Regions from separate parts of the Lysinibacillus zambalensis genome, predicted to be linked through region 1. Evidence: riboswitches for the same ligand, from Rfam matches in the RefSeq annotation. Region 1 holds a riboswitch; the other holds the start of a gene.
The links. Region 1 has a riboswitch for FMN ahead of ribE (riboflavin synthase). Riboswitches for the same ligand answer to the same signal wherever they lie in the genome.
Positions count from the first base shown of each region.

Region 1 (5,698 bases):
AAGGTAGTCCTTTAATTGTTTTAAAAGAAAGTGAATTAGTAGAGAGAATATTAGAAGCATCAGCTACCGGTGGTAAAGTGGAGATGCCTCTTTATATTACTGAAAGCGGATATTATTTTGAAGATATCCCCTATCTAGAAAACGTAGTTGTAGCATCCTATACAACTTACTTCAATACCGATGATGTAGGCAGAAATAAAAATATTGAGCTTTCTGCGAAGGCAATCAATAATGTTATCGTTGGAAGTGGAGATTATTTCTCGTTTAATACAGTAGTTGGCCCTAGAGACGAAGCGAATGGTTATCAGCCCGCACCAGAAATCATCAACAAAAAGGTTGTGATGGGCATTGGGGGAGGTATTTGTCAAACGTCTTCTACCTTGTTTAACGCAGTTGATCAAATACCAGTTAAATTTGTAGAACGGCATCACCATTCTTTAGATGTAGGGTATGTTCCAAAAGGAAGAGACGCTACTGTTTCTTATGGTGGTTTAGATTTTAGATTCCACAATACCAGTGATGTACCATTTTTAATAAAAGCTAACTATAGTAAAAACTCTCTTACAGTTGAGGTAAGAACAGCAGAAAAATTTGTAGAAATCTTGAAAAAATCATAGTAGTTTTTCAAAGACACTTAAGCTAAAGGTGTCTTTTTTTGGGTGTCATGCTATAGTTAAATTAAGTAATTTCAGTATAATCGTGTTATTGGAAAAGGGGAAATTTAATGCATCCAAAGCTACAAGCGACAATAGATTCTATCAATTTTTACCAGGTAACATATCCTGAAGATGCTTGTATTATAGTTGCAGATACTGAGAAGGTCATTGCTTACAAGCCAGGTAATCAAGTGGACTTAAAGATTAAAGTTGGTGATCCTGTAGCTAAGTATCGTGGAACAACAACTGAAAAGTCTCTTAGCCTAGGAAAGTTTATGAGGGAAGAGCGAGGTTCTGAAGATTTTGGATTGGCGTATATTGCATCTGCACAGCCTATTTTTGATGGTGGGAAAGTAATCGGTGTGTTAAGTGCCATTATTTCGAATGAAAAAATGGATGGGATGCGATTATTAGCAACTGAGCTTTCGAGTTCTGTTGAAGAAATGACCGCAACGAATGAAGAGTTAGCAGTAGCAAGTGTAGATGTATCAAATCGCTTAGGGGAGCTATCCAAGTTTTCAGAATCAATGACTGGCGATATTCAACAAATCAATACGATTGTTAATTTAGTAAAAGATTTAGCTATGAAATCTAAAATTCTTGGATTAAATGCATCCATCGAGGCTGCTCGCTCAGGTGAGCATGGACGAGGCTTTGCTGTAGTAGCATCTGAAATACAGAAAATGTCGCAAAGTAGTACGGATAGTGCCGAAAGCATTACAAACCAATTAGAAAGCATTAAACAATCTATTGATCAAGTCAATGAATTTGCAAATCAAATCGCAATGTTTACCCAGCAATTTTCTGTGAGTATGCATGAATTAACAGATGCTTATAAAGGAATTAATAGCACAGCAGAAAAATTAATGCATATAAGCGAAGTAAAGGCCTAATAACTTCAAGCAATTATGCCTCAGCATAATTGAAAAGGATAATAGCAAATTAATCGCTATTATCCTCTTCGTCTAAATAATATTCAAAATTTCTTGTGGTGTAGCAACTTTGTAATCGGGTTCTTCTTGTTGCACAACTTCAAAAGAGTCATATCCCCAACCAACCCAAATAATAGGCACTCCCGCTTTTTTGCAGGCTGCGATATCTCTTTGTTCATCACCAATGTATAAAACTTCTGATGGTGTAATGCTTGTGTCCTTTAAAAATTTCTTGATCACTTTATCCTTTCCAAAAATTCGGTTTGAACAAAGAACATCCGACACACAATGAATGCTATTCATTTTTAGAAATTCTAAAATATTCTCCTGTGAATTGGAGGAAATGATAAGTATTTTATAGCCTCTTTTATCAATTTCCATTAGGACTTCCTTCATACCGTTATAAAGATGAACATCATTTAATGACTGACGATATAAGCGATAAAATTGAGGTAAAATCATCGGCAATTTATACATAGGAAAGTCAAATAATTTACTTCGTTCCGCTATAGATAATTTTTTCAACGATTCAATTTCCTTTAACTCTATTCCTTTAAATTTATATTTTTGCGCAATTGTATTCCAAGCTGATGCTAACACTGCCGTAGAATCTGCCAATGTTCCATCAAAATCAAAGATAATATATTTCATGTAAACTAACTCCTTTATAATCTAGTTGTAAAGACGTTTATTTTTTGAAAATGTTACTGCCTATACTTAAAAAAATGACATGATTATACAGGATATGAAACAACGGAGTACAAATAACTCTAGATGAGCAATTTTTTCACTAATAATTATTTTTGGATCATCACCATAATTTGTGGTTGAATCGGGCGCTTTGTTGTTGTTGTTGCTGTCGCTACGCTTTCGAACAGAGCAAAGCTTCCTGGGCATCCGATGAGCTGCTTAAGGCAACAGATGTTTATTGTGCGAAAGTGAAGTGCTAACGTAACGACAGCAAAAACGGGATGGCCACAAAGGTCAGGACGTGATGTAGTCTAGTCCTACATGTGAATGGGGCATCATGACAGAAACTTACAATTAATTTTGAGATTTATCTGGATAAATTAATTAAGTAGTGGTATCGTAAGAAATAGCTAAATAAAAATATCCTTCAGGGTAGGGTGAAATTCCCAATCGGCGGTGATGAAGCAATTCAAAGTCCGTGAGCGCAAGCTGATTTGGTGCAAATCCAAAACCGACAGTTACAGTCTGGATGGGAGAAGGGTAAAAGTAAGACCTTTTTAAATTCGCTTGAGTTTATAAGGTTTATTTGATTATGCTTTTATGTAAACTACTTCCCATCGTTTAAGTTGGGAAGTTTTTTTATCTTCATTCAGTAGGTGTTTGGACACCCACTAAATAAAGATAAAGCCTCCGGTGGATATCACGGATTTTGAATTGTGCAGGCACAATTCAAAATCCGGACGTAATTACGCCAAGGCGAAATTGATTTATTATTTAGCTAACAAATTGAATAGCAGTAGTTCTTCGGGGTAGGGTGAAATTCCCAATCGGCGGTGATGAAGTAATTCAAAGTCCGTGAGCGCAAGCTGATTTGGTGCAAATCCAAAACCGACAGTTATAGTCTGGATGGGAGAAGAACGATGAGATGGTAGCCTAAGGAAAAATTTTGTATCCTTATGGTTTATTTGTTGACGTCTTATTTATATGAACTCCCAAACCCCTTTAATCAAAAAGGGGTTTTTTATTTGAACAGAAATTTTTGATTGAGGGAGGAGGTACATAGGGCTCCAAAAATGGATAGATAAACTTAGACCAATGAATGGAAGTGGGTGAAAAAATGTTTACAGGAATTATTGAGGATATTGGTACCGTAAAAACCTTGCAAAGCGATAGAAAAAGTATGAAAATCACTGTTATTTCAAAGAAAATGGTTGAGGATGTAAAGCTCGGGAATAGTATTGCGGTCAATGGTGTTTGTTTAACAGTCATATCTTTTAATGATCAGGAGCTTACGATGGATGTAATGCCTGAAACGGTAAAGGCAACAAATTTACAGCAGCTAGCAATAGGAGATCCAGTAAATTTAGAGCGCGCTATGTCAGCGAATGGGCGATTCGGTGGTCATTTTGTATCTGGGCATGTAGACGGAGTAGGGAAAGTAGTACGAAAGCGGCCGTTAGCAAATGCAGTTTATATTGATATAGAGCTATCAAAGGAGTTAACGAGCTTCTGTATTCCAAAGGGCTCCATCACAATTGACGGAACGAGCTTAACAATCTTTCAAGTTGAGAAAAATGGTGTCACAGTATCATTGATACCCCATACGTACAAGGAAACAATTTTAGGTATGAAGAAAATTGGTGATCTCGTCAATGTCGAAACCGATTTAGTAGGAAAATACATTTTACATCAACTTAAGTATGGTCAGGAACCGCCGGCCATCACAAAAGACTTCTTAGCACAAAACGGATTTTAACCAACAAGGAGGTGGCGAAATTGCTACATTCGATTGAAGAAGCAATTGAGGATTTAAAGCAAGGAAAGATAATTATTGTAGTAGATGACGAGGATCGGGAAAATGAAGGGGACTTACTAGCACTTGCGGAATTTATGACACCTGAAACGATTAACTTTATGGCTACCTATGGAAGAGGCCTTATATGTACGCCAATTTCCCAGCAGCTAGCACAAAAATTAGCATTAAACCCTATGGTTAGTGTGAATACAGATAATCATCAAACAGCATTTACCGTTAGTATTGATCATGTTGACACAACTACTGGAATTAGCGCCTTTGAACGGGCAATGACTATACAGAAAATGCTCGAACCACAAGCTAAAGTTGCGGATTTTCGTAAACCAGGCCATGTATTCCCACTAATAGCAAAGGAAAATGGTGTATTAGAGCGTAGGGGACATACGGAAGCTACAATAGATTTGGCAAAGCTTTGTAATAGCGTTCCAGCAGGAGTTATATGTGAGATTATGGGCGACAATGGCAAAATGCTACGCTTTAATGATCTCGTTAAATATGCAGCACAACATCATCTAAAAATGATTTCAATTGAAGCGTTGGCAACATATCGTCAACAAATAATGGAAGAAAACACAATGACTATATAAAAAAGGTTATCACCAAAAGTTGTGGATGATTTTTGTTAAAAACGTATAAAGTTAATCTTCGTTCTGGCTTGTTAACTCCTTGGGAATCAACGAAGGCTAAAAGAATCACGTCCTGTGATAAGACCTTCGAGACGAACCTCGGTGCCGCTGCACGAAAATCAACCACACGAAATGGTGATGAGCCATAAAAAAGGAGAAAAGAAAAATGGTTAAAACATTTGAAGCACAATTAATTGGTACGGATTTAAAAATAGCAGTAGTAGTAGGTCGTTTCAACGAATTTATTACAAGTAAATTATTAGACGGTGCATTAGATGGTTTAAAGCGTCATGGTGTTGATGAGAATTCTATCGATATTGCATGGGTTCCTGGAGCATTTGAAGTTCCATTCATCGCTAAACAGTTAGCTGAAACAAAGAAATATGATGCAATTATTGGGTTAGGTACGGTTATTCGTGGCTCAACAACACATTATGATTATGTATGTAATGAATCAGCAAAAGGAATTGCAAATGTGTCACTAACTACAAATGTACCTGTTATTTTTGGCATTGTTACTACTGAAAATATTGAACAAGCAATTGAGCGCGCAGGGACTAAATCAGGAAATAAAGGCTATGACGCAGCAATGTCAGCTATTGAAATGGCAAATTTAAAGAAGATGATTGGATAAATCTTTCTAATAATAGGTTGGAAATTGCAACGCTAAATTATTCTGACAAAGCATTTTAAACAGTATATATTCTTGAATATTTTTTTAAAGCATGGAGAAAATATCCGTAAGTGTATTTATGTTATTTTTTATAAATGTACTAATTTGGAGCTGGCTCAGTAGGAGATGAGGGATATTTCTTCGATAGAACAAGAATTAAATTTGAAATCTTTGAAGTCACTATTTCAACGCTCTGCTGATGTGGTATTTCAGGAGTATTTCTTTCAGCAACATAAAGTACATTTGATAAAATGCGAAGAGATGATTAATGAACGGTTACTGCAGACCGTTATTGTGCAACGAAT
Region 1 is NZ_JBEGDG010000013.1:110,961-116,658, reverse strand. Features, by position in the region: gene ABNX05_RS16945 (VanW family protein) at 1-617, shown strand, start outside; gene ABNX05_RS16940 (methyl-accepting chemotaxis protein) at 725-1,549, shown strand; gene ABNX05_RS16935 (HAD-IA family hydrolase) at 1,622-2,239, opposite strand; FMN riboswitch at 2,698-2,823, shown strand; FMN riboswitch at 3,075-3,200, shown strand; gene ribE (riboflavin synthase) at 3,396-4,034, shown strand; gene ribB (3,4-dihydroxy-2-butanone-4-phosphate synthase) at 4,055-4,681, shown strand; gene ribH (6,7-dimethyl-8-ribityllumazine synthase) at 4,887-5,354, shown strand; gene ABNX05_RS16915 (spore germination protein) at 5,520-5,698, shown strand, end outside.

Region 2 (5,698 bases), on a different contig from region 1:
GGTGTCAAAACATCCATAGAGAACTCAGTCTAAGAACGCCTCGTCTTGTGATGTTTTCTGTGCGAAAGCGAAGCGACAGCAACACACGACTGAGTGATAGATCACGTTGGCCTAAAGCCGATTTTTGACCCAATTATACCTAGGTATAATTGATGAATTGGTGTTAATTGGATGTAACTTCTGTGAACGTTTAAACGACAAATATAAATAGAACGGGGGTGGAGTGCTTTGAATGACTCCGTGTTCCATCGATTATACGATGCATATCATCAAGACGTGTTCCAGTTTCTTATTTATTTAGTAAAAAACCGTACACTTGCTGAGGATTTAGCACATGAGGTTTATGTTCGCGTATTGCGCTCATATGATAAGTTTGCAGGCAATAGCAGTGAAAAGACATGGCTTTTTGCGATTGCTAAAAATGTCGCTATTGATCATTTTAGAAAGCAGGCTGTACGCCAAAAACATTCACTTGATTTTTTTGATTGGGAAACGGAACAGCTGCATTCAACCACACCATTACCCGAAGACGTGCTGCAGGTAAATGATGAATTTATGCAAGTTCAATCAGCGCTTGAACATTGTACAGGTGACCAAAAAATGGTCATTATTATGCGCTACTTTCAAGAGTTATCGATTGCAGAAACAGCACAAATATTAGATTGGACAGAAGCGAAGGTAAAAACCACGCAACATCGCGCCATAAAATTTTTAAAGCAACAGCTACAACAGGTTAGAGAACGGGAGGCGAAAAGGTAATGACACATAATCCATTCGATGATGACCAACTGGAACATATATTGAATAATGCCCCTAAGCTTTCTGACCGCCGTTCGAAAGAAGAAATAGTAAATCGATTATTGGCAGATGCTCGCTTGCAGGATTCTGTCCATCTTCAAGCTATACAACAACCAATTGATGATGAAATAACATCACAAGAGGAACACAGTGCGGAACAGACTATAAAGAAAGAAGGTCGTAAATGGCCAATCTTTATGAGTGTTGCAGCTGTCTTCGCTTTAACAGTACTTACAGGCTCTATGTTCATGAATAATCATGATACAAAAATGGATCAGGCCAATGCTCCTGAAACTTCTCAATATTCAACAATGCAGGAAGATCGTGCAGCAAAAAGCTCTATGCATGATAATATTATGGAGTCTAACATAGTAGCAGAACATTCACGGATCATGTCTCTGAGATCATCTGTATATGAAGATGATTTAACAGATGCAGTAGCATTCCATATTGGTTTGGCAAATCGTGATAAGGAAAGCGTACCGATGACGTATATTATTCCAAATGAACGAGTGGCTACTGATTTTGGGAAGAAAAAACCTACAACATTACAAATGTATGAAAAGTATGCGCCAAAAATTGATGAGGAAGCAAATGGTTTTACTAATTATCATCCATATAAAGGAGAATTGAAGGAGAAGGGCGATCAACTTGTTCATGTATTGCCGGAGCAAAATGATTATGATGTTGCTGCTAAAGATTCTGGAGAATATGTAGGGACTATACAGGATACATTCTCAGACTCAGAGTATAAAGAAATCGAATTTGGAAAACTTAATGATACAGAATCCGAGCTTTCCAATGAAGAAGAGGCCAGTAATTCTATGGCATTAACGAGCTCAAATCATTTTAATTATTATTTATATAAAGATGAAAATGGAGTTGAATATTTATCACCCGATTCTCGTAAAACTTTTTCCACTGTAACAGAAGCTCTTGTTGATATGCGAGCTAAAAATGATAATGCATACGTTCCAGTTATACCGGAAAATATAACATACACTGTAAAAGAGGTAGCAGAAGGCGTTATTGTTACATTTGACGAGCCGCTTGATTTAACGACAATGGACGTGATTCGTGCAACCCAATTAATTGAAGCAATGATGCTAACTGCTGCAAGCTTTGATCAACAAGTACGCCTAGACAATGTTGTACAGGAGAGTTGGGAAGGATTTGATTTGAAAAATTTCTTACCAAAGCCTGTAGGAGCCAATAAACGATATATGCCATAAATGGTGAAACAACAAATAAATGAACGCAACTTTATAAGTGAATTTTTTGGAGCATTCTCGCCGCTATACGGGCGTGAATGCTCTTGTTAGTTTAGGGGGAGATCAAAGGATGGTAAAAGCCCGATTGGTGAAGAATAACAATCAACGGGGATGATAGTAAACCCTTAACTTTTAAAGATGGGACTATTGCGGGTATTTGTAAAACATACAAGTTTAATCGGATTTTTTTAAGCAAAGCTATTTACTTTTCCTTTGTAATTCATTATAGTAAGGCTATGAAATAAAAAAATATTGATTCATCTTCGGGGCAGGGTGGAAATCCCGACCGGCGGTAATAGAGGTGTAAATCGCTAATGTCTTTCATTAGCTCGAATAATTTACTAAAAACTCTTCAGCCCGCGACCTGTGCAAATATTTTTTGCATGGCTGACTTGGTGTAATTCCAAGGCCGACAGTTAAAGTCTGGATGGGAGAAGATGGAGGTGCGATCGTCATTCATTGTTATGAATTTAGCTATGTACGAGCGTTTTTTCGTTGTGGCTTTACGCAGCGTATGCTCAACAATAGTTAATTAATGGCGTTTCTTTAATTATGCCTATTCTCCCTTATGCTTATTTTGCATAAGGGTTTTTTCATAATAAGAATTGATGAGGTCGTAACCTTTCTTCTTGCGAGATTGAATCAGCAAAGAGGAGAGAGTTTACTATGAAGAAAAATGTTAAACTTCAGTCGTTTATTACGATTGGCATGCTGAGCAGTATTTCGTTTTTGTTAATGCTTTTTAATTTCCCTATTCCGCCATTTCCAGCGTTTTTGGAAGTAGACTTCAGTGATATGCCGGCATTGCTTGCAGCGATCACAATGGGACCTGTAGCTGGTATTTTAGTAGAATTCTTTAAAAATGTGTTGGACTGGATTTTCTCTGGTACGCCAACAGGAGTACCAGTAGGTCATATCGCGAACTTTGTAACAGGTGTTTTATTTATTTTACCAGTTAGCTTTGTCTTTAATCGCGTCAAAACAGTTAAAGGTCTTGTCGGAGGTTTAGCTGCAGGTACAATCATAATGGCAGTAGGAATGAGCATTCTTAACTATGCAGTATTTTTACCTATGTACACTTACTTTTTAGGTATGGAGCCTGTCGTAGGTGATTCACTATATAAAATGATCGTAGCTGGTATTTTGCCATTTAACATTATTAAGGGTATTTTAATAACGTTCATCATGGCATTACTATTCACAACAATGCGCAAATGGATCCATCAACAGCGCTCTATGTATATAACAAAATAATATGGATGAGACCTCGAGCTGTTAAGTGCTCGAGGTTTTTTATATTGGATAGATAGAATGATGGATATGCTGGATATTATTGTGCAAAAGTAACAAATAGAAATAATCTAGTCTAGATTACTATTTTCATGTAAAATAAGGAAGAGTTTAGAATGTTAGAGGAGTTTGAAGAGATGAGTGAAAAAAAGAGTCAGTGGTCTAGTAAACTAGGCTTTATTTTAGCATCAGCGGGAGCTGCAATCGGGCTAGGGGCAATATGGAAGTTGCCGTATGTTACTGGACAAAGTGGTGGGGGAGCATTTTTCCTTATTTTTGTTCTATTTACATTGTTGATTGGTTTACCGATGTTATTATCAGAGTATATTTTAGGTCGTGGTACACAGTCTGAGGCTGTGACTGCATATAAAAAAATTACACCGACGAAAACTGGCTGGGCTTGGGTTGGTCGTATGGGTGTACTCGGTTGTTTTTTATTATTAACTTTTTACAGTGTTGTGGGAGGTTGGATTTTTATATATAGTGGCCTAGGCGTGAGTGGGGCTGTTATTGATCCTGCTAATGATCCTAGTAAACTATTTGGGGAAGTTGTAGGGACACCTTGGATTACGCTATTAGGTTTAGGATTGTTTACGCTAGTAAATGTACTAGTCATTTCACTTGGTGTGCAAAATGGTATAGAGAAGGCTAATAAGTGGATGATGCCTTTATTATTTATTATGTTTATTGTGCTTGTTGTGCGGGCTTTAACATTAGATGGGGCAATGGAGGGAGTTAAATTCTTCTTGTGGCCTGACTTTTCCAATATGACTGGAAAGGCTATATTAGAAGCATTAGGGCAGTCCTTCTTTGGTTTAGCAGTAGGGTTTTCTTGTCTTGTGACGTACAGCTCATATTTAAAGAAGGATGTAAGCTTACCGAATTCTGCGGGCTCTGTTGTTCTTCTCACGGTGCTTGTATCGTTTTTTGCAGGATTAGCCATTTTCCCTGTTGTATTTGCTTTTGATTTAGAACCAGCGTCTGGTCCAGGCTTATTATTTATGGTTCTGCCAACAGCATTTAGTCAAATGCCATTTGGTGAACTATTTTTAGCGATGTTTTTATTATTATTTTTATTCGCAACGCTAACTTCTTCCTTCAGTTTATATGAAATTATCGTAGCGGCATTTATAGAGAAAGGGCGTATGTCTCGTTCTGCGTTGACAATGTTACTAGGTGTAGTTGTCTTTATTGCGGCGATTCCTGCAGCGCTTTCATCAAGTACATTAGCGGATGTATCAATCTTTGGAAAAACAATTTTTGATGCAACTGACTTTTTAGTTTCTAATTTAATGCTTCCGATAGGTAACTTATTGATTGCTATCTTTATTGCATATGTAGTTGATAAAGAATTTGTGAAGAAGGAATTATTAATAGGAAGCAAATTGGGACAAGGGTTCTATTCGACTTATCGTCTATTGATGCTAGTAGTAGTACCTCTTGTGATTATTGTTGTGTTTGTAAACATGCTATTGCAATACTAATGGTAGTAGGTTGTGTTCCGTTTAAGGGATGCAACCTACTTTTTTGATGGTGCAACAATAAAACGCTTGCTTGCTGTCGCTACGTTAGCACTACGCTTTCGCACAGAAAAAAGATGTGTTGCTGTCAGCGGGTGTAGTAAGAGGGGATAACTCTATATATCTAAAAAAACGATAAGTATATTCGAGAAAATGTATGTAATAAAACCTTACATAGATATTGTATTTTTCATCTTTGTGATGTATTTTAAAAGCAGTTGCAAAAGAATTGTGTGAATTAAAATAACATTGGAGTGGTGGAGAATGAAACATTATTCAAAAGAAGATATTAAACGTCGTGTTAAGGAAGAAAATGTAAAATTTATTCGCCTACAATTTACTGATATATTAGGAACGATCAAAAACGTTGAAGTACCAGTTAGTCAATTAGACAAAGCGTTGGACAATAAAATTATGTTTGATGGCTCATCAATTGAAGGATTTGTACGTATTGAAGAATCAGATATGTACTTGTGTCCTGACCGTGATACATTCGTCATTTTTCCGTGGACTGCCGAGAAAGGCAAAGTGGCCCGTGTCATTTGTGATATTGTTAGACCGAATGGTACACCGTTTGAAGGCGACCCACGTTCCAATCTGAAGAAGGTTTTAAAGGAGATGGAGGAGTTAGGCTTTAGCTCATTTAATTTAGGACCAGAACCGGAGTTTTTCTTATTTAAGCTAGATGAAAAGGGGCATCCAACGCTTGAGTTAAATGATAGTGGTGGATACTTCGATTTAGCCCCAACTGACTTAGGGGAGAACTGTCGACGTGATATCGTATTAGAGCTAGAAGAAATGGGCTTTGAAATTGAGGCA
Region 2 is NZ_JBEGDG010000006.1:75,227-80,924, reverse strand. Features, by position in the region: gene sigX (RNA polymerase sigma factor SigX) at 229-759, shown strand; gene ABNX05_RS10010 (RNA polymerase subunit sigma) at 759-2,030, shown strand; FMN riboswitch at 2,325-2,512, shown strand; gene ABNX05_RS10005 (ECF transporter S component) at 2,736-3,323, shown strand; gene ABNX05_RS10000 (sodium-dependent transporter) at 3,497-4,843, shown strand; gene glnA (type I glutamate--ammonia ligase) at 5,144-5,698, shown strand, end outside.
Region 2: another riboswitch for FMN. It lies ahead of ABNX05_RS10005 (ECF transporter S component); the one in region 1 lies ahead of ribE (riboflavin synthase).